DNA from 3 places in the Lactobacillus isalae genome. Region 3 is predicted to be linked to each of the others. Evidence: predicted binding sites of a transcription regulator. Region 3 holds the regulator's gene; each other region holds the start of a gene.
What was found. Region 3 encodes HrcA, which represses chaperone genes, less so after heat shock. Its sites were predicted from a motif close to TTAGCACTCNNNNNNNNNGAGTGCTAA; they were not measured.

Region 1: a site for HrcA is predicted at 6,039-6,065, ahead of QM512_RS08030 (ATP-dependent Clp protease ATP-binding subunit). Genes of this name have one in related genera too.
Region 2: a site for HrcA is predicted at 1,899-1,925, ahead of QM512_RS05815 (ATP-dependent Clp protease ATP-binding subunit). Genes of this name have one in related genera too.

The regions. Positions count from the first base shown of each region.
Region 1 covers NZ_OX443569.1:1,637,902-1,646,158, forward strand. Annotated here, with positions in the region: tRNA gene QM512_RS08010 (tRNA-Ala) at 38-110, opposite strand; tRNA gene QM512_RS08015 (tRNA-Ile) at 145-218, opposite strand; rRNA gene QM512_RS08020 (16S ribosomal RNA) at 361-1,933, opposite strand; gene QM512_RS08025 (APC family permease) at 2,367-3,764, opposite strand; gene QM512_RS08030 (ATP-dependent Clp protease ATP-binding subunit) at 3,890-6,007, opposite strand; gene QM512_RS08035 (alpha/beta hydrolase) at 6,260-7,174, opposite strand; gene QM512_RS08040 (PTS transporter subunit EIIC) at 7,164-8,257, opposite strand, start outside.
Region 2 covers NZ_OX443569.1:1,177,088-1,185,344, reverse strand. Annotated here, with positions in the region: gene QM512_RS05815 (ATP-dependent Clp protease ATP-binding subunit) at 1-1,855, opposite strand, end outside; gene QM512_RS05810 (hypothetical protein) at 2,062-2,244, shown strand; gene QM512_RS05805 (phosphocarrier protein HPr) at 2,364-2,630, shown strand; gene ptsP (phosphoenolpyruvate--protein phosphotransferase) at 2,630-4,369, shown strand; gene spxA (transcriptional regulator SpxA) at 4,566-4,967, shown strand; gene QM512_RS05790 (adaptor protein MecA) at 5,071-5,727, shown strand; partial or broken gene QM512_RS05785 (competence protein CoiA family protein) at 5,787-6,662, shown strand; gene QM512_RS05780 (DsbA family protein) at 6,672-7,277, opposite strand; gene QM512_RS05775 (CYTH domain-containing protein) at 7,348-7,971, opposite strand; gene QM512_RS05770 (GTP pyrophosphokinase) at 8,049-8,257, shown strand, end outside.
Region 3 covers NZ_OX443569.1:457,702-465,958, forward strand. Annotated here, with positions in the region: gene infB (translation initiation factor IF-2) at 1-1,226, shown strand, start outside; gene QM512_RS02160 (ribosome-binding factor A) at 1,257-1,628, shown strand; gene truB (tRNA pseudouridine(55) synthase TruB) at 1,668-2,561, shown strand; gene ribF (riboflavin biosynthesis protein RibF) at 2,574-3,512, shown strand; gene abc-f (ribosomal protection-like ABC-F family protein) at 3,775-5,280, shown strand; partial or broken gene QM512_RS02180 (GyrI-like domain-containing protein) at 5,298-5,923, shown strand; gene hrcA (heat-inducible transcriptional repressor HrcA) at 6,057-7,115, shown strand; gene grpE (nucleotide exchange factor GrpE) at 7,127-7,705, shown strand; gene dnaK (molecular chaperone DnaK) at 7,723-8,257, shown strand, end outside.

The DNA.
Region 1 (8,257 bases), 940 kb from region 3:
TTTTCAATGTACTAACCCTTGAGACTTTATGTCTCAATGGAGGCTAACGGGATCGAACCGATGACCTCCTGCGTGCAAAGCAGGCGCTCTCCCATCTGAGCTAAGCCCCCATCATTGCCTTTTATCAAAGCTTTTAGCTTTGAATGGGCCTAAATGGACTTGAACCATCGACCTCACGCTTATCAGGCGTGCGCTCTAACCAGCTGAGCTATAGGCCCGATTGTGCTTGGCTTGTTATTCAAGTTGTTTGAGGTAATACCCTCAAAACTAAACAAAGTTTCTCAGTGTGCTTCCGCTTGGCTTTCTCGATGACTTCTCTTTAGTGCTCTCGCACTCTCCATCATCTTTCGCCTTCCTTAGAAAGGAGGTGATCCAGCCGCAGGTTCTCCTACGGCTACCTTGTTACGACTTCACCCTAATCATCTGTCCTACCTTAGACGGCTGACTCCTATAAAGGTTATCCCACCGGCTTTGGGTGTTACAGACTCTCATGGTGTGACGGGCGGTGTGTACAAGGCCCGGGAACGTATTCACCGCGGCGTGCTGATCCGCGATTACTAGCGATTCCAGCTTCGTGTAGGCGAGTTGCAGCCTACAGTCCGAACTGAGAACGGCTTTAAGAGATCCGCTTGCCTTCGCAGGTTCGCTTCTCGTTGTACCGTCCATTGTAGCACGTGTGTAGCCCAGGTCATAAGGGGCATGATGACTTGACGTCATCCCCACCTTCCTCCGGTTTGTCACCGGCAGTCTCATTAGAGTGCCCAACTTAATGATGGCAACTAATGACAAGGGTTGCGCTCGTTGCGGGACTTAACCCAACATCTCACGACACGAGCTGACGACAGCCATGCACCACCTGTCTCAGCGTCCCCGAAGGGAACACCTAATCTCTTAGGTTTGCACTGGATGTCAAGACCTGGTAAGGTTCTTCGCGTTGCTTCGAATTAAACCACATGCTCCACCGCTTGTGCGGGCCCCCGTCAATTCCTTTGAGTTTCAACCTTGCGGTCGTACTCCCCAGGCGGAGTGCTTAATGCGTTAGCTGCAGCACTGAGAGGCGGAAACCTCCCAACACTTAGCACTCATCGTTTACGGCATGGACTACCAGGGTATCTAATCCTGTTCGCTACCCATGCTTTCGAGCCTCAGCGTCAGTTGCAGACCAGAGAGCCGCCTTCGCCACTGGTGTTCTTCCATATATCTACGCATTCCACCGCTACACATGGAGTTCCACTCTCCTCTTCTGCACTCAAGTTCAACAGTTTCTGATGCAATTCTCCGGTTGAGCCGAAGGCTTTCACATCAGACTTATTGAACCGCCTGCACTCGCTTTACGCCCAATAAATCCGGACAACGCTTGCCACCTACGTATTACCGCGGCTGCTGGCACGTAGTTAGCCGTGACTTTCTAAGTAATTACCGTCAAATAAAGGCCAGTTACTACCTCTATCTTTCTTCACTACCAACAGAGCTTTACGAGCCGAAACCCTTCTTCACTCACGCGGCGTTGCTCCATCAGACTTGCGTCCATTGTGGAAGATTCCCTACTGCTGCCTCCCGTAGGAGTTTGGGCCGTGTCTCAGTCCCAATGTGGCCGATCAGTCTCTCAACTCGGCTATGCATCATTGCCTTGGTAAGCCGTTACCTTACCAACTAGCTAATGCACCGCAGGTCCATCCAAGAGTGATAGCAGAACCATCTTTCAAACTCTAGACATGCGTCTAGTGTTGTTATCCGGTATTAGCATCTGTTTCCAGGTGTTATCCCAGTCTCTTGGGCAGGTTACCCACGTGTTACTCACCCGTCCGCCGCTCGCTTGTATCTAGTTTCATTTAGTGCAAGCACTAAAATCATCTAGGCAAGCTCGCTCGACTTGCATGTATTAGGCACGCCGCCAGCGTTCGTCCTGAGCCAGGATCAAACTCTCATTTTCCTTTTTGAAAATGAGCTTTTTATCGTTTAGCTCTAAAACTTTCTTTGAGTTATCTCAAATTTATTGCTTGCGAATTGACTTCGCTTTTGTTTGGGATTTTTATTTATCCCGCACACTTTCAGCGAAACTTTGTTCAGTTTTCAAGGTACTACCGTTGTCATGTGACAACTTTTATATTATATCATGTCTTTTGATCTTTGACAAGAACTTTTTAATCTTTCTCATCTCTCTCAAATGACAGCTTTATAATATTATCATCTTTTCCCTGCTTTGACAAGATCTTTTTTAACCTTTTTATTGGCTCTTTTTGCTCTTGCCTCAAACAGCATGTATTACTTTACAGACTTTTTTCCTTTTCGTCAACCCTTTTCTGCTAAAATTTAGCATTATTTTTTAGAGTGCTAAAAAAGGCTTCACAATCGAAGCCTTTTTGTTAATTTTGTAATTTAGAATGTTTTATTCCATATGTTGCATACACAATTATTCCCACTATTAGCCAAATTCCAACCATAATCTTAGTAGTTTTCGGTAACATCCAAATAAAGTATACACTCAATAATCCAGCTACCACAGGTAATACAGGATAAAGTGGCATTTTAAACCCATCATTCACTATATCTTTTCTATGACGAAGTGGAATAATTCCAAAAGAAATCAAAGCAAACGCAATTAAAGTTCCCGCATTGATTAAGGATGCCAATTCCATCAAAGGAACCAATCCTGCAAAAACAGCAGCTACTATTGTAGAAACAATTACTGCATGATCCGGAATCATTTTCTTAGCATGCACGCTTCCCATCGAATCAGGCAGCAATCCATCTCTTCCTAAAGCATATAGTAATCTCGATCCACCTAAAAGCATAGTAATCATCGCAGTAAAGATACCTACCAAAGCTCCTACTGTAATCAATTTATTCCAAGCAGTCAATCCTACAACTTTCAAGGCATACGCAGCTGGATCGTCTACATTTAACTGCTTGTAGTTTACCATTCCGGTTAAGACTAAGGAAAAACTAACATATAGTAACACAGCAATAATTACTGTTCCCATAATTCCTTTAACAACATTTTTTTCAGGATCTTTAGTCTCAGCACTGTTAGCGGCTAAAGCATCAAAGCCAATAAATGCAAAAAACACTGTTGCAGCAGCTGTAGAAATTCCTCCAATTCCTAACGGTGGAGTTTGGAACTTTTTAGGATAAAAAGGAATATAGTTCTCAGTCTTAATGTAAAAAAGTCCAATTACAATAAACAAAATAATAATTGCTACTTTTATGATTACAGCAATATTTTCTACACGTTTAGAAAGATTAGCTCCTTGATATAAAATTAAAGCAACAATTAAAACAATTAAAACTGCAGAAAAGTTGATTACGCCGCCTTCCATTGGACCAGCTTCAAGAGCTTTAGGCAAATGAATCCCAATTGGAGCCAAAATATTATTATTAAAATATGATGCAAAACCAGTAGCTTCAGCAGAAACTGCTAAAAAGTATTCTAATAACAGTCCCCAGCCAATTATCCAGCCTACGACTTCTCCGTAAATTACGGAACCAAATGAATACGCAGAACCAGCTACTGGCATAGCAGAAGAAAATTCAGCATATGCCATCCCCACCATACCAGAAACTATGGCTGCTAATAAAAAAGAAATCGCAACCGCAGGTCCGGCATGTTGAGCTGCTTCATGACCAGGTAAAATAAAAATTCCAGTTCCGATAACTGCTCCAATTCCCAGTGCAACTAAATCACGTGCATTCAAGTGTCTAGTCAACCGTGAATCAGCTTTTAAAAAAGTTTTTACTGGAACTTTCTTAAAGAAGTTTTTCATCCTAACTCTCCTTAATTTATTTTTAATTATTATACCTGATTTTGTGGGGATTTCTACCCTATAATTAAAATTAATTAAAAAAAGACCGCGAAATTATTCGCGGTCTTTCTTAAAAATAGAGTTAACTATTTTTCTTCTTTCTTATCAGCCTTTTCAGCTTCCTTGATGTCTTTCTTTTCTTGTTCACGAGTTTCTTTATCGAACAAAACATCTTCTAAAATCTCACCATTTAAGTACAAGTGCTTATCATCAATAGTGAATTTAACTTCCTTAGTATCTGGCTTAGAAACAATCAACTTAGCAGCTGGAGTTTCAAGATCTTGTTCAACAACTCTTCTTAATGGACGAGCACCAAATTCCTTGTCATATCCCTTCTTAGCCAAGTACTTCTTAGCATCAGCAGTAACATGAAGTTTGATGTTTCTCTTAGCAAGAGATTTTTCCATCTTAGCTAAGTAGAGGTCTAAGATCTTAAGCATATCTTCACTAGTCAATGAGTTGAATGGCACAATTGCATCCAGACGGTTCAAAAATTCTGGTCTGAAGTAAACTTCAAGTGCCTTACGTAAAGCATCTTGATCGTCACCCTTAAGTAACTTATCAGAGTATCCAGCGTTTGAAGTCATGATAATGATAGTATCCTTGAAGGAAATTGTTCTACCTTGTGCATCAGTCAAACGACCATCATCCATAATTTGAAGTAAAGCGTTGAAGACTTGTGGATTTGCTTTTTCAATTTCATCAAGCAAAATCAATGAATATGGTTGGTGACGAATCTTTTCAGTTAATTGTCCACCTTCACCATAACCAACATAACCTGGTGCTGAACCAATCAACTTGTTAACAGCCATTTGGTCTTGGTATTCTGACATATCCAAACGTACTAAAGCATCAGCCTTACCAAACAACTTAATTGCTAATTGTTTAGCCAATTCAGTCTTACCAACACCGGTAGGACCAGTAAGTAAGAATGAACCAGTTGGGCGGTTAGAGTCCTTAAATACTTGCTTACGAGCAATTGCGTCAGTGATGATATCAATTGCCTTATCTTGGTCAATAACAACCTTCTTTAAATCAGCAGCTAAGTTAGCGTTCTTTTGAGCTTCATTTGCATTAATTTCGCTCATTGGGATACCAGTCTTAGTTTGAATTAAAGCGTACATATCTTCTGGTGTAACTTTAAGTTCACTTGCTTTACCAGCAGTCTTAAGGTCCTTCTTAAGGTCTTCAATTTCTTTCTTAAGCTTAGCAGCTTCGTCATACTTTTCATTCTTAGCTGCTTCTGCTTTTTTACCTTCTAAGGCATGAATCTTATTCTTAATTGAAGTTTCATCCTTTTGATCCATACCCAAAGACTTCTTAGCACCAGCTTCATCCATTAAGTCAATTGCCTTATCTGGTAAATGACGATCATTGATGTAACGGTTTGAAAGTTCAGCAGCAAGTTTTAGTGCTTCTGGATCATATTTAACATTGTGATACTTTTCATATCTTGGAGCTAAGCCCTTCAAAATTTGAATAGCATCCTTGATAGTTGGTTCTGGAACTTGAACTGGTTGGAATCTTCTAGCTAAAGCAGGATCCTTTTCGATTTGTTGGTATTCACTAGTTGTTGTTGCACCAATTACACGAATTTCGCCACTTGCTAAAGCTGGCTTTAAGATGTTAGCAGCATCCCCAGAATTGTTTTCTGAGTCAGTAGAACCTGCACCAACAATATTATGTAATTCATCGATAAAGAGGATAACGTTCTTATCACCTTTAGCTTTATCAATAATCTTCTTTAATTTTTCTTCAAAACTACCACGAAGAGAAGTACCTGCAACCAATTCATTGATGTTTAACTCAATAATATGAGCGTTCTTTAATTTTTCTGGAACATCCCCATCAACAATTCTTTGTGCCAATCCTTCAACTACTGAAGTTTTACCAACACCAGCAGGTCCAGTTAAAACTGGGTTATTCTTCTTACGTCTACTTAAAATTTCAATAACTTGGTCAATAACTGCAGTACGACCAATAACTGGATCGTACTTACCATTCTTAGCTTGTTCAGTTAAATCAACACCAATTGGCTTTTCTTTTTGTTGTTGGCCGTTTTGAGCTCCTTGTTGAGGTGCTTGACCAGCGCTAAATCTCATTGGTTGTTGACCATTAGACATTCTTCCATCATTGAAAAAGTCTCTATTTAATTCATTAAACAAATCATCAAAATTGTAGTTTCCATTGTCAAAGTATGCCATGCTTTACACACTCCTCATATTCTTCAAAATTTTAGCACTCATTAGTTTTAAGTGCTAACTACTCACAGCTTTTATTATAGCAGGTTATCCACAGAAATCCAAATATTATATCATATTTTTTCCACAGAATATTTTAATTTGTGAACAAAATAAGCGCAATATACTATTTAAAGCATATTACGCCTAAATTGTTTGTGAATTGATATGTCAGATTTATCTATAAATTATTTATTTTTATTATTTTTCCAATTTTTAATTATTTAACTTTTTATTTTGCTTTTTACGTCCCTCTTTTGGTTTTTGCCCACTTCTTGGTGCCTTATCTCCATTATTATTTGCAAGCAGATATTGTTCAATTAGTTGCACTACTTGCTTATTTTGAGGTAACGATGAATGTTGTGCATCAGCACCAGTGACTGTCATTGTTGTATAATGTTTTACCTGATTTTGAAAAATATACTTCCCGGCCGCCACACTACTTTCTGGTACTAGGCCATCAGATTCATAATTTTCCCCACCAGAAATTGAATATACATCTAAATTATCAGGTATTTTCTTTCGATTTTTAATAAAATCAGTCAGCATTTCAGTCTTGTGGCCAATATTGCTCTCATTAAAATTATACGGTGTACCTAAAGTCATTAGCTTCTTTATTTCTATTTCATCACTATAATCTGCATAGTAATTTTCTAACCAGTACGTCCAAATTAAGCCACCATTTGAGTGCCCAAATGCCTTAAAATTATTAAATTTATATTGTTGACTAATTTGAGCAAAAGCTTCATCAAACCAACCAGCTTGCTTTTTAATATTGGCATAGCCATCATGATTATTTTCAAAACCGACTACAATAAAAGGCTCATTATCGTTACGATTAATTTTACCGCTATATTTTAGGGCTCCATCTTTCTTTACTTGAATTTTCAATAAACTATGCTTCTTATAAGTATCTTTATTCAGTAAACTAACTAATTCATTGAATCGCTCTGTCGTTGCACTAGAGCCCGGAATCATAATTACAGGCGACATTTGTGATTTTCTTCTTTCAGCCAAATCACGGTTAGCATTTTTAATCCAAAAGAAAGTAGGTATAGCTAAAATAATTAAAAATATAAAAGTACCTAGCAAAAGCAGGCGATTTTTCGAGATTATTTTTTTACTTAACATATTCATAACCTGCTTCCTCATCATTTAGCAAATCAATTTCATCTTGAACATCTTTCGCCATTTTCACAATTGGCAAATAAAGTAAAATATCAAAAGCAAATAACAGCATCGAAAAGACTAAAGCCTGCCAAGTTCCGTTAGTAGCAATAAAGGCAACTAGTGGACCAGGCGTACCTGATAACACATTATAAGCTGAAGCCGGAACTAAATGGATTGCAATCATACTTGCTGCTAAAAGCATGTTAATGACAGGTAAAACTACATATGGAAACAGAAATAATGGATTCAGCATAATCGGAATTCCAATGAAGGCTCCCTGATTTGAGCCAAATAGAGTAGGTATAAAACTCCAACGTGCTACTCGAGCAATGCTATTTTTCTTAATAAAAATCAAAACACCTATCAATAAGACTAGCGTTAAGCCACTACCACCAAACTTCCCATACGATTGATATAAGGAGTTACCAACATAAGGATTAGGTACATTCCAACTTGAGCCATGAGTTAAAGCGTAATTCATATTAGCTACGTTAGTTGCACTATCACTTCCCGCAGTTAGCGAAGCTAATGGTTGACCAACTCCCAGCCAATTTAAAAGAAGGGCTAAAAGGAGCAGAGGAATAAACACACCTAAATTTAAGTTGTTTTGGCCCTGGTTTTGGAAAAATTGATAAAAGTTACTGGCAACAACTCGCACATGAACTAAACTAGATACAATACCAATTATTAATCCAATTACCCACGTTGCAAGCATAGGACGAAATGAATTAAAAGCTCTCTTTTTAATACTTTGTGCACTTTCTGCATGTTGATGGTGATATTCAACACCCAGAAATCTAAAAATCAAGCCTGTCCCAAAGCCAATTAAAAGGGCAAACAAGAAACTATTAATATTTAAAAATCGCCAGTTAAATGACAATTGAAAGTCTCTAACATCCCTAAAACGATATGCACACAAAAGTAAGGCTAGCATTCCTGAAACACCAGCCATCTGGGCATCTTTCTGGTATAGTCTAGCCGTGTATTGGGCTGAAAAATAAGCTGTAAAAATACCAAACGTCCCAAATATCACGCTAGTGACAC
Region 2 (8,257 bases), 720 kb from region 3:
ATTCAGGCTTGAAGTATTGACCTAAAGTATTCTTGAATTGTTCTTGATGGCTATTTTCAGCAGCAAAACCTACACTAGCTTCTTTAATTCCTTGTCCAGCATTGGAAGTCATGATGATAATCGTGTCTTTGAATGAAACTGTCCGACCTTGAGAGTCAGTTAAGCGACCATCATCAAGAATTTGTAAGAAGAGGTGAAGTACATCTGGGTGAGCTTTTTCGATTTCATCGAATAAAATTAAGCTGTAAGGATTGTGACGTACTCTTTCTGTTAATTGACCAGCTTCTTCATAGCCGACATAACCTGGAGCAGAACCGATTAATTTAGATACTGAGTATTGTTCCATGTATTCACTCATATCAAAGCGAATCATAGCATCTTCAGTACCAAAAATTTGTTTAGCTAATTGCTTAGCTAATTCTGTTTTACCAACACCAGTTGGTCCTACAAATAAGAATGAGCCTATTGGACGACCTGATTTGTTGAAACCAACACGGTTACGACGGATCGCGCGAGCTACAGTTTCAACAGCTTTATCTTGACCAATTACATTATCTTTAAGATCAGTAGCTAAATTCTTTAATTGGGTCTCTTCTTGTTTTTGTAAATCGCCAACTGGAATATTAGTTTTTTCTTCAACGATCTTATTCATGATCTTTTCAGTAATTTTAGGAGTTTGATCAGGATCTACCTTTTGATCTTTCAGCTTTTCATACTTTTCAATTTGATCACGGTAGTAAGCAGCTTTTTCGTAGTCTTCATTCTTTAAAGCATCTTGCTTTAGACTTTCAGCAGCATCTAGTCTTTCTTTGATCTTTTCACTATCGACATAAGGAATAGTGAGGTTCATTCTTGAACCTGCTTCATCTAATAAGTCAATTGCCTTATCTGGTAAAAAGCGGTCTTGGATGTAACGAGAAGAAAGATCAACTGCAGCTTGAATTGCTTCGTCTGTATAGTGAACGTGGTGGTAATCTTCGTAACGTTTACGAATACCTTGCAAGATTCTAACAGTTTCTTCAGTAGTAGGTTCCTTAACTTCAATTGGTTGGAATCTACGTGCTAGAGCAGAATCTTTTTCAATGTTACGGTATTCTTTAATGGTAGTAGCTCCAACTAGTTGGAATTCTCCACGAGCTAAAGCAGGCTTGATAATATTACCAGCGTCCATACCGCCTTCGGCATTTCCTGCACCAACTAATTCGTGAATTTCATCAATAAATAGGATAATATTATCATTTTGTTCAAGTTCTTTAATTAGTTGTTGCATCCTTTGTTCAAATTGCCCACGAATGCCAGTACCTTGAACCATAGAAACCATATTTAATGAAATAATTCTTTTATCTTGAAGTTTGGCAGGAACAGACCCGTCGACAATTTGTTGTGCTAAACCTTCAACAACTGCGGTTTTACCAACACCGGCTTCTCCAATAAGAACTGGATTATTTTTAGTACGTCTATTTAAAATTTCAATAACGCGGGCGATTTCCTTGTCACGACCAATAACTGGATCGATTTTACCTTTTTTTGCTAGGTCGGTTAAATCTGTACCATATTGATCTAATAGTGACTTTTGACCACCGTTATTTCCACCGCGGCGTCCGCCGCCCATTTGCATACGTGGATCTCTGCCTTGAGGATTATTTTGTTCATTGTTATTGTTATTATTTAAGGCGTTGAATAAATCATCAAAATCGCCAAAAAATGCATTGTTATTCATGTTATTATTTTGTCCTTGTTGATTTTTCAATTCTTGATAGCATTGTTGACATAAAGAAATTTCACGGTCTTGTCCATTTACATTTGTGTAAAGATGAATGGAAGCAGGACGTTCATGACAGTTATCACATAACATTAATAATTCCGCCTTTCTTATAATATTCAGGCTATATTTTATCTTAGCACTCTTAACGCTTAAGTGCTAACTTGCTAATATCATAGTACGGATACTTACTAATTGCAAGTAGTAAGACTAGTTTTTTATTCAAAATTGTTATAATAGTTAGAGAATTAAATTTTTTATTAAGATTATGCAAAATTCAGAGAGGAAAGCTATAAGACATGGATTATGAAAAAATATTAGATCAAATCATAAGTGGAGAATTAAAGGAATATAAAGTTAGTCCAAAAGATGCCTTTCAATTCCAGTTAGCCCTTAGAAGCTATGGTAAAAGACAAAGTATAACTGGAATTGCTCAACGTGGGGGAGACATAATTTATACCTTATCTGACAATGAAAATTAAGCACTTTATAATGTAAACATTTACATTTGTGTTGTTTTCATTTTGAAAACATGATAACCTAATAAACGAGTGGGTATAAAACTCCCGATTATTTTTGATTTTAAAGGAGATAATTTAAAATGGAAAAACGCGAATTTCATATTATTGCTGAAACTGGTATTCATGCTCGTCCAGCTACTTTGTTGGTACAAGCTGCTTCTAAGTTTAACTCAGATATTAACTTGGAATACAACGGTAAGTCAGTAAACTTGAAGTCAATCATGGGTGTTATGTCTTTAGGTGTTGGCCAAGGTGCAGACGTAACTATTACTGCTGATGGTGACGATGCTAAAGAAGCAATCGAAGCTATTGCTGACACTATGAAAAAGGAAGGTTTAGCTGAATAATGTCGAAAACTTTAAAGGGAATTGCTGCCAGCGATGGTATTGCAGTTGCACCAGCCTACCTTTTGGTAGAACCTGACCTTTCGTTTTCTAAAACCTCAGTTAGCGATGTTGATGCTGAAGTAGCTCGCTTTAAAAAAGTTGTTGAAGAATCAACTAAGGAACTTGAAAAAGTTCGTGATAAGGCTAAGGAAAGTTTAGGAGCAGAAGAAGCACAAGTTTTTGATGCTCACCTTCTCTTCTTAAGTGACCCAGAATTTACTGGTGCCATTGAAACAGAAATCAAAGATCAAAAAGTTAATGCTGAAGCTGCATTAGATGAAACTGCACAAAAGTTCATCGCCATTTTTGAAGGCATGACTGATAATGCATATATGCAAGAACGTGCTGCTGATGTACGTGATGTTTCAAAGCGTCTTATGGCACACCTTCTTGGTAAGAAATTACCAGATCCTGCAGCTATCGACCATGAAGTTGTTGTTGTAGCTTACGATTTAACACCAAGTGATACAGCTCAACTTAACAAGAAATACGTTAAGGGATTTGTAACTGATGTTGGTGGTAGAACTGCTCACTCAGCAATCATGGCTCGTTCATTAGAAATTCCAGCTGTTGTTGGTACTGAAAGCATTACTAAAGATGTTAAAGACGGCGATATGCTTATTGCTGACGGTTTAGATGGAGATGCTATCATCGATCCAACTGATGCTCAAATCGAAGAGTACACCAAAAAGGGTGAAGCCTTCGCTAAGCAAAAGGAAGAATGGAAGAAGCTTAAGAATGAACCATCTGTAACTGCTAACGGTAAGAAGTTCATTATTGCTGCTAACATTGGTACTCCTAATGATATGAAGGGTGTAAAAGAAAACGGTGCTGAAGCAATTGGTTTGTACAGAACTGAATTCTTATACATGGATTCAAAGGACTTCCCATCTGAAGAAGCTCAATTCGATGCTTACAAGAAAGTTATCGAAGACATGGATGGTAAGCAAACTATCATTAGAACTTGTGATATCGGTGGTGACAAGCACTTAGACTACTGGGATCTTCCAGAAGAAATGAACCCATTCCTAGGTGTTCGTGCTATCCGTCTTTCTATGCAATACAAGGATATCTTTAGAACTCAATTAAGAGCTTTACTTCGTGCATCTGCATACGGTCCATTAGGAATTATGTTCCCAATGATTGGTACTTTAGCAGAATTACGTGAAGCTAAGCAAATCTTAGCTGAAGAAAAAGATAAACTTGCTAAAGAAGGCGTTAAGATCGGTGACGACTTACAAGTTGGTATGATGATCGAAGTTCCAGCTGCAGCAGTGTTAGCTGACCAATTTGCTAAAGAAGTTGACTTCTTCTCAATTGGAACTAACGATTTGATTCAATACACTATGGCTGCCGATCGTGGTAACGATAATGTTTCTTATCTTTACCAACCATACAACCCATCTGTTTTACGTTTGATTAAGCACACTATTGATGGTGCTCATGAAAATGGTATTTGGTGTGGTATGTGTGGTGAAGCTGCTGGTGATGACATTATGTTCCCAATTCTTTTATCAATGGGACTTGATGAATACTCAATGAGTGCAACTTCAATCTTACGTATCAGAAGTTTGATGAAGAAGATCAATACTGAAGATATTAAAGAGTTAGCTAATAAAGCTTGCTTCGTTTCAGAAACTGCTGATGAAAACAAGAAGCTAGTTGAAGAAACTATGAAGAAGCTTAACATTATTGACTAGTTAAAAAGAGTACGTAAGTACTCTTTTTTTCTTGCATAACTTCACACAAACTTCATTATTTGCTGATAAAGTATACTTGTAAGCTAATAAAAAAGAAATTTGATTACAACTTACAAAAAACAAGTATTTGTGATACAATATTTGTTGTAAGTGAAACAGTAGTTATTTTTCTACACGCAAAGGAGTGTGGAGTTAAGTGTTAAATTTATATACATCACCAAGTTGTACTTCATGTCGTAAGGCTAAAGCATGGTTAAAGGAACACGATATTTCATTTAAAGAAAGAAATATTTTCGCCAACCCATTAAATAAAGATGAAATCATGCAAATTTTACGAATGACTGAAAACGGAACAGAAGAAATTATTTCTACTCGTTCTCGTACTTTTCAAAATTTAAAGATCAATTTAGACGATCTATCAATTGATCAATTAATTGATCTTGTTGAAAAGAATCCAAGTCTATTAAGACGTCCGATCATCATGGATGACAAACGTTTGCAAGTAGGTTATAACGAAGACGAAATTAGAAGATTTCTTCCTCGAAAGGTACGTCGCTTAGAACTCGAAGAGATCCAAGCAATGACTGCTGATTTTTAAATAAAAAGTTGTAAAAACGTTAGCTTTTTTAAGCTAGCGTTTTTATATGAGTAAGAAAATAGGTTACAATGTATTAAAGACAGAGACTTCGAGGTGATAATAAGTGGAAGTACACAGAATAAGTGAAAATACCATTCGTGTAACAATGGATGCAGATGAACTTAAAGAGCGTGGAATAACAATGCTCGATTTGTTAGGAAACAAAAGTCAAATTCAACATTTCTTCTATCAAATTTTAAGTGAAGTCGATACAGATCATACTTTTGCTAAAGGCGATCCAGTTACTTTTCAAGTTATGCCAAGTAGTTCTGGGTTAGAATTACTTATTTCCAAAGTACCAGATAGCGATGATGATACTAGTGACAATCCTAATGATCAATTACGTGATCTGTTAAAAGGATTGGGAGCTGGAGCAGAGGATGATCAACGCAAAACTGAAATCAACAATGATCAAGATAAATTAGTTAGCGATAATCGCCGAGTCTTTAAGATTGATAGTATTGATTTAGTTGCCGCCTTAGCTGATGCGTTAAAAGTTGAAGGATTAGCATCTAGTCTATATACATACCATCATGAATATTATTTGGATTTAGCATATTTGGATGACAATTATGTAGAATTAAAACCTGAGGATACTTGGGTAATTGCGAATGAGTATGGAAATGGAATGACAGAGAAACAATTCCAAAGAATAAAGAAAAATGCTAAATGCTTAATTGGCCAAGATGCATTAGGAAATTTAAGACAATATTTTGACTAAAAATAAAAGGAGATGAAAAAAATCATCTCCTTTTTGCGTACATAATATTGGGCGATAAAATGTATGCTGCTATTTTAAATAAAAAACTAGTTTTAGCGGTTAATGAGGCAGAGCAAGTTAGTAAGGGATTAAAGATATTGAATCGTGATTATTATACTTGTCCCTCTTGCAAACACAGAATGATTTTAATTATATCAGAAGAAAAGATGCCATTTTTTAAGCATTTTCATTAATTAAAAGGGACAGGTGAGAAAGAGGAACATTCGCAAGCAAAGAATCTTTTATGCACAGCCTTAAAAGCAAATGGAATACAAGCAGACGTTGAAGTTACGCTTTTGGATCAACAATTAAGGGCAGATGTATTAGTAGCTAATAAATTGTCTTTTGAAGTGCAGTGCGCTCCATTAAGTGAGGCAGAATTTAGTCATCGTCATAATCTTTATAAAAAGTTACATATAAAAGATATTTGGATTGTGGGGAAGAGACATTATTTGAAAAATAAACTTAACCACTCTCAAGAAATTTTCCTAAGATATAGTAGAAAATGGCAATGGTATTACTTAGAGATTAACCCTTTTAATTGTGTAATTACCTTGAAATATAATATTTTGAAGGCTGCACTTAGCACAGAAGTTGAATATGCTGTTAAGACATTTCCACTAGATGAAAAAGGCATTTTTGACTTATTTACTTTTACTCCATCTGGAAAAGTAAAGTCAAAGTTTTCTCGTATCCAGGATCAAAAATTATATTTACAAAAGCAAATTGCTCAGAAAAGTAAGCTAGGATTAGAAATTGGCGCTCTATTATATCAGTTGCACTACTCTGTAGTAGATATACCTAATGAATTGTTTTCCAAATTAAGGGAGCCTAAAGAACAAAGCCCAATAATAATTTTTCTACAAAAAAAGCTAGATGAATTCAAAATCATCTAGCCTAATGAATTACAATAAGCGTAAACTATTATCACTACTAGTCTGTTTATCCCCAGCGATTGCAGACTCAATTTCTTCACGATTTGCGCAACCTTCGATCATCATTCCTGAGTCTCCACGATCATCATCATAGTTAAAGATAATCGTTGTTGGAGTAGTTACAACATTTAAATCGTCAGCAAGTTTTAAATCCTTCTCCATTGAAAGTTTAATGTAATTTGATTCACGATTCTTTTTGAAGTTCTTAAGTGGAACATCTAAAGAATTTAGAACCTCATTTACAAGCTTTGGAGAATAAGTTTGGCCCAGATCATTAATTGCATGTTGCAAATTAATGATATATTGTCTGGCTTTTTTATTACCTACGATTAATTTTAGGGTGTGATAATCTTTGGTCGCATTATAAGCACTTTGACTAAAAGTGTTAAAAACCTCGACATTGTTTGAAGAAAGATGACGAGCTTTGATATCGTTACGAATTGTGTTCATAGTAGTCATGGGAATAAAGTGGTAAGAAATATTTTGATTGTAACCACTGACTGCAGCAATTATTTCCTGTTCATTTTGATAACAGTTAATCCCAATCGGATTAACAAAGAAAAATATTTCAAACATTTTGTTATTTCCTCCGTCCAAGTTCATGAATACTGTATCAGAAATTGGACGAAATGGAAAAAATTTTGTTTTATTTTTTGTGTTCCCAGGCACGTTGCACTTTACTTTGGTTAGTATTTTCTTTATTAGCTGTAAAATTAAATTGTTTTTCTAATTCAGCAAGTACTTTTTTAATAGTATCAGGATCATCATTTTCTATTTCTAATTCAAAATCGTAGTAGCCATCCGGAAACTCTGTTAAGTCTAAAGTCAGTTCGCAGTTTTCTGGTCCAGTAGCTAATATTCTACGAGTTTGACTCCAAGAAATTAACTTTAAAGAATGAATTGCTTCATTAGAATAATGTTTTTGTAGATAGTCACCAACATCACCGCCAAATAAGAAGAAGGTACCTTCGTATGCACTTTGGGTCATTTGCTGTGCTTGTGCTACAGAGAGCAAATCGTTGATTTCAACTCGTTCGCTATATTTCTTTTCTTTAGGATTTGTTTCTTTGACTTTAATAGTTTGTTCTGCATGATCGACAAGAATTCTAACTCTGAGGCTGGCATCACTATTTTTGAGATCAAAATCAGGTGTATCAAAGTAATAGTTTTTTTGAATAAAATCTGATTTAGCTGTGAATGCATCACGCATTTTTTCATAGGTTTCTTTATCTAGGAGTGTTTTTGATTCAATTTCTAAATTTTTACTCATAATTTTATCCTTTCACTAGTTAATGTTATCCCTCTCTATGGTAGAATAATTTTGTTTGAAACGGAAAGGATTTATACATGAAAGATTGGGATTTATTTTTATGGCCTTATCAACAGGCCGTTTCTGAATTAAAAGTTAAATTTCGATCACTTAGGCAAAGTTTTTTAAACAAGGGTGAGCATTCGCCGATTGAATTCGTGGTCGGACGCGTAAAAACAGTCGATTCAATTAAAGAAAAAATGACACGGCGAGTAATTGCTCCTGATGTCATTGAAAATGATATGCA
Region 3 (8,257 bases):
AAGCTATTGACCACGCCAAGAGCGCAGGTGTTCCAATTATTGTTGCAGTTAACAAGATTGATAAGCCAGGCGCAAACCCAGATCATGTTATGGAACAACTTATGAAATATGGTTTAGTTCCTGAAGATTGGGGTGGAGATACAATCTTTGTTAAGATTTCTGCAAAGACTGGTAAGAATGTTGAAGAATTATTACAAATGATCTTACTCCAAGCTGATGTTATGGAACTTAAGGCTGACCCAGATCAAAAAGCAATTGGTACTGTAATTGAAGCTCGTCTTGATAAAGGCCGTGGTTCAGTAGCCGATATCTTAGTTCAACAGGGTACATTAAAGGTCGGAGATCCAATTGTTGTTGGTGACACATTTGGTCGTGTTCGTGTTATGACTAACGACAAGGGACGCCGAGTTAAGAAGGCAACCCCATCTACTCCTGTTGAAATTACTGGTTTAAACGATGTTCCTGAAGCAGCTGATAAGTTAGTTGTCTTTGATGATGAAAAGACTGCTAGAAGCGTCGGTGAACAACGTGCCAAGAATGCCTTGGAAAAACAACGTGAAAATGTACAACATGTTACTTTGGACAACTTGTTTGATACAATGAAGAAAGAGAACATGAAGGAAGTTGACATTGTTCTTAAGGCTGATGTTCAGGGTTCTGCGGAAGCATTGCAACAATCTCTTGAAAAGATTGAAGTTGAAGGTGTAAGAGTTAATATTATTCACTCTGGTGTTGGTGCAATTAATGAATCTGATGTTACTTTAGCTGGTGCTTCAAATGCATTTATTGTTGGGTTTAATGTTAGACCAACTAATACTGCCAAGAGCCAAGCAGATACTGAAGGTGTAGATATTCGTCTCTACAACATCATTTACAAGGTTATGGATGATGTTGAAGCTGCCATGAAGGGTATGCTTGAACCAACATACGAGGAAAAGGTTACTGGAAACTTAACTGTTCGTGAAACTTGGAAGGTATCTAAGATTGGTACAATCGCTGGTGCTTTTGTTGACAATGGATATGTTACTAGAGACTCTGGCATCCGTGTAATTCGTGACGGTATTGTTAAGTATGATGGAAAAGTTGCATCTCTTAAGCGTTTCAAGGATGACGTTAAAGAAGTTAAACAAGGATTTGATTGTGGTATCACAATTGAAAACTTCAACGATATCAAGGTTGACGATCAACTTGAAGCATATGAAATGCAAGAGGTACCTGTTAAATAGGCATCTTTTTTCACAAAAAGGAGCTTAATTATGAAACATAGAATTGGTCGCGTAGAAGGCGAAATTTTACGTGAGTTAACTAAGATTTTACGTAAAGATATTCGTGATCCACGTTTGAGTGATCTTACTATCACAGCTGTAGAATGTACAAATGATTTATCATATGCAACTGTATACTACAGTTTGTTGACGGAAGATCCAGCAAAGGAAAAGGAAGTAGCTGAGGGACTTGATAAAGCAAAAGGAATGATGCGTCACTTGCTTGGTCAAACTTTGACTGTTTATAAAGTTCCTGAGTTAATTTTTAAACGTGATACTTCTGTTGCTTATGGTTCAAAGATTGATAATTTAATCAACCAAGTAAAGAAGCAAGATCAAGAACGTGAAAATAAAAATAAGTAAAAAGGCGCCGAAAGGCGTCTTTTATTTTGGAGATAGTATATGCTAAACGGAATTGTAGTAGTAAATAAACCACGCGGTGTAACGAGCAGTGATTGTGTTTATAAATTGAGAAAAATACTTCAAATTAGAAAAATTGGCCATGCTGGCACGCTTGATCCTGAAGTAAATGGTGTCTTGCCAATCGCAATCGGGCAAGCAACTAAATTAATTGAATTAATGCATGAAAAGCCAAAATCTTATATCGGAAGTGGAATGTTTGGTCGTGCTACTGATAGCTATGATTTAGATGGAAAAACAATTGCTGAGGAAAAAATCGTTACGCCATTTACGAGTAATCAAATTATTGATGGAATGAAAAAGTTAACTGGAAAACTTGAACAGGTGCCACCAATTTATTCGGCGGTAAGAGTAAACGGTAAAAGGCTATATGAGTATGCAAGAGAAAATATCCCGGTCGAACGTCCTAAAAGAAAAGTAAATGTTTATAACTATGAACTAACACAAGATCCAGAATATGATCCATTAGAAAAAACAGAAAGCTTTGATTTTGCAATACGTTGTTCTAAGGGAACGTATGTAAGATCTCTTGTGAATGATCTTGGAGAAGAATTAGGAGTACCAGCTGTAATGACTAGTCTCACTCGAACTAGCAGTTCAGGCTATGATTTAAGCCAGGCAGTAGATTTAGAAACAATTGAAGCAGAAAGAGATACTCCTGAAAAGTGGCTTCAGCCAATAGATAGTTTCTTCGTTGATTTACCTCAACTTCAAATATCACCGGACCAATTTAAACGAGTTTCAAATGGAGCAAGTATTAAATTAAATACTAGTTATGCTAAAGTTGCTTTAGTTTATAATGGTCGTATAAAGGCTATTTATCAGCGACAAGGAAAAATTTATCGCCCAGAAATGATGCTTTTAAAAAATGAATAGCGAGAGTAAAAGATGAAAGTAATAACCTTAGATTATCCGATTACTGCACCTATCACGAATAAAAAGGTAATCTTAACACTAGGTTTTTTTGATGGGGTGCATATTGGACATCAGAAACTTATTAAGGATGCTAAATTAATAGCAGAAGAAAAACAATTACCGCTAATGGTAATGACTTTTGATAAACATCCTAAAGAAATATATAAAAATGATCATAAATTTGTCTATTTAGAAACAGCCCATGAAAAAGAGCAAAAGATGAAAAAGCTGGGAGTAGACTATTTAGTTATTATCAAATTTACTAAAGAATTTAGTCAGCTTTCTCCTCAAGACTTTGTAGATCAAGTAATTATGAAACTCAATGCAGATACTGTGGTAGTTGGCTTTGATTATACCTATGGTCCAAAAGATATCGCTAATGTAGAGAATCTTCCTAAATTTGCACAAGACAGATTTCAAATCATGGTGGAGCCGAAGCAATCTATTGATAAGATTAAAGTTAGTTCTACTTATATTAGAAAGGCGATTCAGCATGGTAATGTTGAACTAGCTGCAGCCTTGCTTGGACAGCCTTATGAAACTTCCGGCATCATTGTTCATGGCTTTAGAAGAGGGCACAAAATAGGATTTCCAACTGCTAATCTTGAAATTTCGGGTGCAAAAGTTTTACCAGCTGAGGGAGTGTATGCAACTAAGGCTAAAATAAATGGAAAATGGCATGATGCTATGACTAGTGTTGGTTATAATGAAACTTTTAAAACAAACCACGGCTTAACAATTGAAACTAACATCTTCAATTTCGACGAAGAAGCCTATGGTAAGCCTTTAACTTTAGCTTGGTATAAATTTATGCGTTCAAATAAAAAATTCTCTGGAATAGAAGAATTGTCACGTCAATTAGATCAAGATAAACGAAATATTAAGCAATATTTCTATGACTTAGAAAAATAATTAATTAATTATCATTATCTTTTTATAGTTAATGTGATAAAATATTTTTATCAATTGAAATCTAATGAAAGAGGGTTACGCCATTGCGTTTTTAATCTTGCAAAATAGCATAGTTGAATTTTAATAATTATTTTCTCTTTTATGAGGAACGACTGTGCACTTTTGACAAGATTAAACGTAGATGGGATACCTTCTTTTTTTGCTTAACGAGGAGAAAGTCTACATTTGTCAAAAGTGTAGGCTTTTTTCGTGAGGTGATTACATGAGTAACATTAAGATTTCAAATCTTTCTTTTAAATATTCTGACAGTATTGAAAATATTTTTAATAATTTAAACTTAGACTTGGATAGCAGTTGGAAACTAGGACTTATTGGCAGAAATGGAAGAGGAAAAACAACTTTTTTGGATCTGTTACGAGGAAAATTACAGGGAACAGGAGCAATCCAATCTAAGCTTGAATTTAATTACTTTCCTCTTAATGTAAAAAACAAGGAACAATTGACTCTTTATGCTTTAGAAGAACAAGTTCAATTTGATCAATGGGAACTTGAGCTTGAGTTAAATTTAATGAAAGTAGACACTAATCTTATTTGGCAACCCTTTAATACTCTAAGCGGAGGAGAACAGACTAAAGTTTTATTAGCTCTATCTTTTATTAATAGGGATGCTTTTCCTCTTATTGATGAGCCAACTAATCATTTAGACGAAGAGTCACGAAAACAAGTAGTAGAATATTTGCATCATCATTCTAACGGCTATATTGTGGTTAGTCATGACCGAGAATTCTTAAATCAAATAACTGACCATATCCTTGCAATTGAAAATACAGAGATTCATTTATATCAAGGAAATTTTGCTAGTTATGAAGACACTAAAGAAAAACGAGATAAATTTAACCAACAGAGAAATGAGAAACTTCGTGGTCAAATTAAGACTCTAGATGAAAGTAGACAACGAATCAAGGGCTATTCTCTTCAATCAGAAAATAATAAAAAAGCTAGTGCGCATAAGAATGAAATTCATGCAGATATTAACAAGGGATTTTTTGGTCATAAGGCTGCTAAAATAATGAAAGGATCTAAGAATGTTGAAAGAAGAATGAACAAGGACATTCAAGACAGAAAAGGCTTGATGACCAATGTTGAATCTATACCAGATTTAGAGATGAATTTTCAGCCAAATTATCATTCGACTTTATTAGAAACACGGCATTTAGATCTGAAAGTTCAAGATAAAAATTTATTTAAAGATTTAAACTTAATTGTCGAAAATCAAGGAATTGTTTCTCTTGAAGGTAAAAACGGATCGGGAAAGTCTACTTTTTTAAAAAGCATTTTAAATAAAAGCGCAGATGTAAATTATCAAGGAATTTTAAGTTTAACTAGTGGCTTAAAAATTTCATATTTGCCACAAAATTTTGTTGAATATTCAGGCACTTTAGTAGAATTTGCTCACAAAGAGCATTTGTCTTATGAGCAGATGCTTAATATGCTTAAAAAAATGGGCTTTCCTAGAGAAAGTTTTCATACAAGAATTGAAGAAATGAGTATGGGACAGCAAAAGAGGGTTGCAATTGCCAAATCGCTTGTCGAAGATGCAGATTTTTATTTATGGGATGAGCCTGCTAACTACTTAGATGTATTTAACCAAGATCAATTAATCAATATTTTGAAAAAGACTAGGCCAGCGATGCTATTAGTAGAGCATGATGAGTATTTCATTAGTCAAGTTGCAAATAAAAGAATAAAATTAAATATAAAAGATTAGTTATAGAAAGAATAAAAATGGCATTTGACTATAAAAAGAATTCAAAGAACTTTATTTACCAAAAAAGCGACCTGAAATTATCAAGGTTCCCAAAATAAATTACATTGCGGTTGCAGGAAATGGCGATCCTAATCAAGAAGATGGAGCTTATAAAAAAGCTTTAGAGCTACTTTATGGACTTGCTTATAGGATCAAGATGAGCAAGAAGGGAGATCATAAAATTCCAGGCTATTTTGATTATGTTGTTCCTCCACTTGAAGGGCTGTGGTGGACAAAGGATAAAAAACAAGTTGATTATGCCCATAAAGAAAATTTCTCTTGGATGTCGATGATTAGAGTGCCTGACTTTGTTACATTAGAAGAATTTGATTGGGCAGTTAAGGCAGCTAGTGAAAAGAAAGAGAAAGATTTCTCACAAGTTAAGTTTTTTTCTTATGAGGAAGGACTTTGTGTTCAAGCCATGCATTGGGGCAGTTATGATGACGAGCCAGCAACAATAGAAAAAATGCATCAATTTGTTAAGAAAGAAAATTATCAGCTTGATATTCAAAATCCAAGATACCATCATGAAATATATTTAAGTGATCCAAGACGGACTAAAGTAGACCGGCGTAAGACTGTAATTAGGCTACCAATTAAGTAATCAGAAGCAAGCAATGAAGCTTGCTTTTTTGTTTAAATTTAATTAGCACTCGACTTGCACAATTGCTAAGTTATGGTATCATATTAATTGTTAGCACAAGAGAAAGAAGAGTGCTAATGATGGGGGCGAGAAAATGTTGACCGAACGGCAAGAACTTATTTTAAAGACTATTATTATGGACTTTACTCAGACACATGAGCCAGTAGGTTCCAAGACCGTGATGAATCAACTGCCTGTCAAGGTCTCAAGTGCAACAGTTCGAAATGAAATGGCGGCTTTGGAAGAACAGGGATTACTTGAAAAGACACACTCTTCAAGTGGTAGAATTCCTTCAACAGCTGGCTATCGCTACTACTTAGATCATTTGATTAATCCGGTAAAGATACCAGCATCCGTCTATAATCGAATTGTTTATCAATTAGATCAACCCTTTCAACAAGTTAATGAAATTGTACAAGAAGCTGCAAAGATTCTGTCTGATTTAACTAACTATACTGCTTTTGCTGCAGGACCTGAGACTCGTTCTGTTAAAGTAACGGGTTTTAGAATTGTTCCTCTTTCTAGTCATCAAGTAATGGCTATTTTAGTAACTGATGATGGTAACGTAAAGAATCAAATTTATACTTTACCTCATCATACTAATGGAGAAGAGATTGAAAAAGCAGTTAGATTGATTAATGATCAATTAGTTGGAAAATCGTTGAGTTCAATTAATGAGGTATTGCTTAAGAGAATTGCCGACCATCTTGTTGCTGGAGGATCAGCACCTGAAATTTTGGATTTGCTCCAAGATGTTATTAAGGATGCTGCAAGCGAGCAAATGTATGTCGATGGTCAGATCAATCTTTTAAGTAATTATGAAAATGATGATTTAACCAAAGTGAAATCACTCTATAAATTAATTGACCAAAATGATGCTATTTCAAGTTTAATTGGTTTTAATCCAGAAGATGGAATAAAGAATGATTCTAATTCAAAAGTTCAAGTTAAACTAGGGTCAGAATTACCGTCAGACTTACTTGAAGATTATAGTTTATTAACTGCACAATATAGTGTTGGTAAATATGGTAAAGGAACAATTGCACTACTAGGACCAACTAACATGCCATACTCGCAGATGATCGGATTACTCGAGTATTTTAGGAATGAACTAGCAAAGAAATTGTTAGATTATTATGGTAGATTTAAGTAAGGAGGTTAGCTGTGAGTAAAGAAGAGTTTCCGCATGAAAAAGATTTAAAAGACGAGGTGACCCCAGATAAGGCACCAAAGAAAGATCCAAAAGCAGCTCCGAAAGAGGAAGTTAAGGAAGATTCAACAAGAGATTATGAAAAAGAAATTGCTGAATTAAGTGCTAAGAATAAGGATCTTGAAGATAAATACTTACGTAGTGAAGCTGAGATTCAAAATATGCAGGCTCGTTATGCAAAAGAACGCGCTCAATTGATTAAATATGAGTCTCAAAGCCTAGCTAAAGAAGTTTTGCCAGCAATGGATAACTTAGAGCGTGCGTTAGCTGTTAAGGCAGATGACGAAGCTGCTAAGCAATTACAAAAAGGTGTTCAGATGACTCTTGATTCATTGATTAAATCAATGAAAGATCAAGGAATTACTGAGATTAAAGCCGAAGGCGAGACTTTTGATCCTTCACTTCATCAAGCTGTTCAAACTGTTGCAGCCGAAAATGATGATCAAAAGGATCACGTAGTTAAAGTTTTACAAAAAGGATATCAATATAAAGATAGAACATTAAGACCAGCAATGGTTGTAGTGGCTCAATAAGAAAGGAAGTTACATATATGTCAAAAGTTATTGGTATTGACTTAGGTACGACTAACTCAGCAGTTGCCGTACTTGAAGGTAAAGAACCTAAGATTATTACTAACCCAGAAGGTAACCGTACTACTCCTTCTGTAGTTGCTTTTAAGAATGGTGAAATTCAAGTTGGTGAAGTTGCCAAGCGTCAAGCTATCACTAACCCTAATACTATTGTTTCAATCAAGAGTCATATGGGTGAAGAAGGCTATAAAGTTAAGGTTGGCGACAAGGAATATACTCCACAAGAAATTTCAGCCTTTATTTTGCAATACATTAAGAAGTTTTCTGAAGATTACTTAGGTGAAAAGGTAACTGATGCAGTTATTACTGTTCCTGCTTACTTTAATGATGCACAACGTCAAGCTACTAAAGATGCTGGTAAAATTGCTGGCTTAAATGTTCAAAGAATTATCAATGAACCAACTGCTTCAGCTTTAGCATATGGCCTTGATAAAGATGAAAATGATGAAAAAGTTTTAGTATACGACCTTGGTGGTGGTACTTTCGACGTTTCCA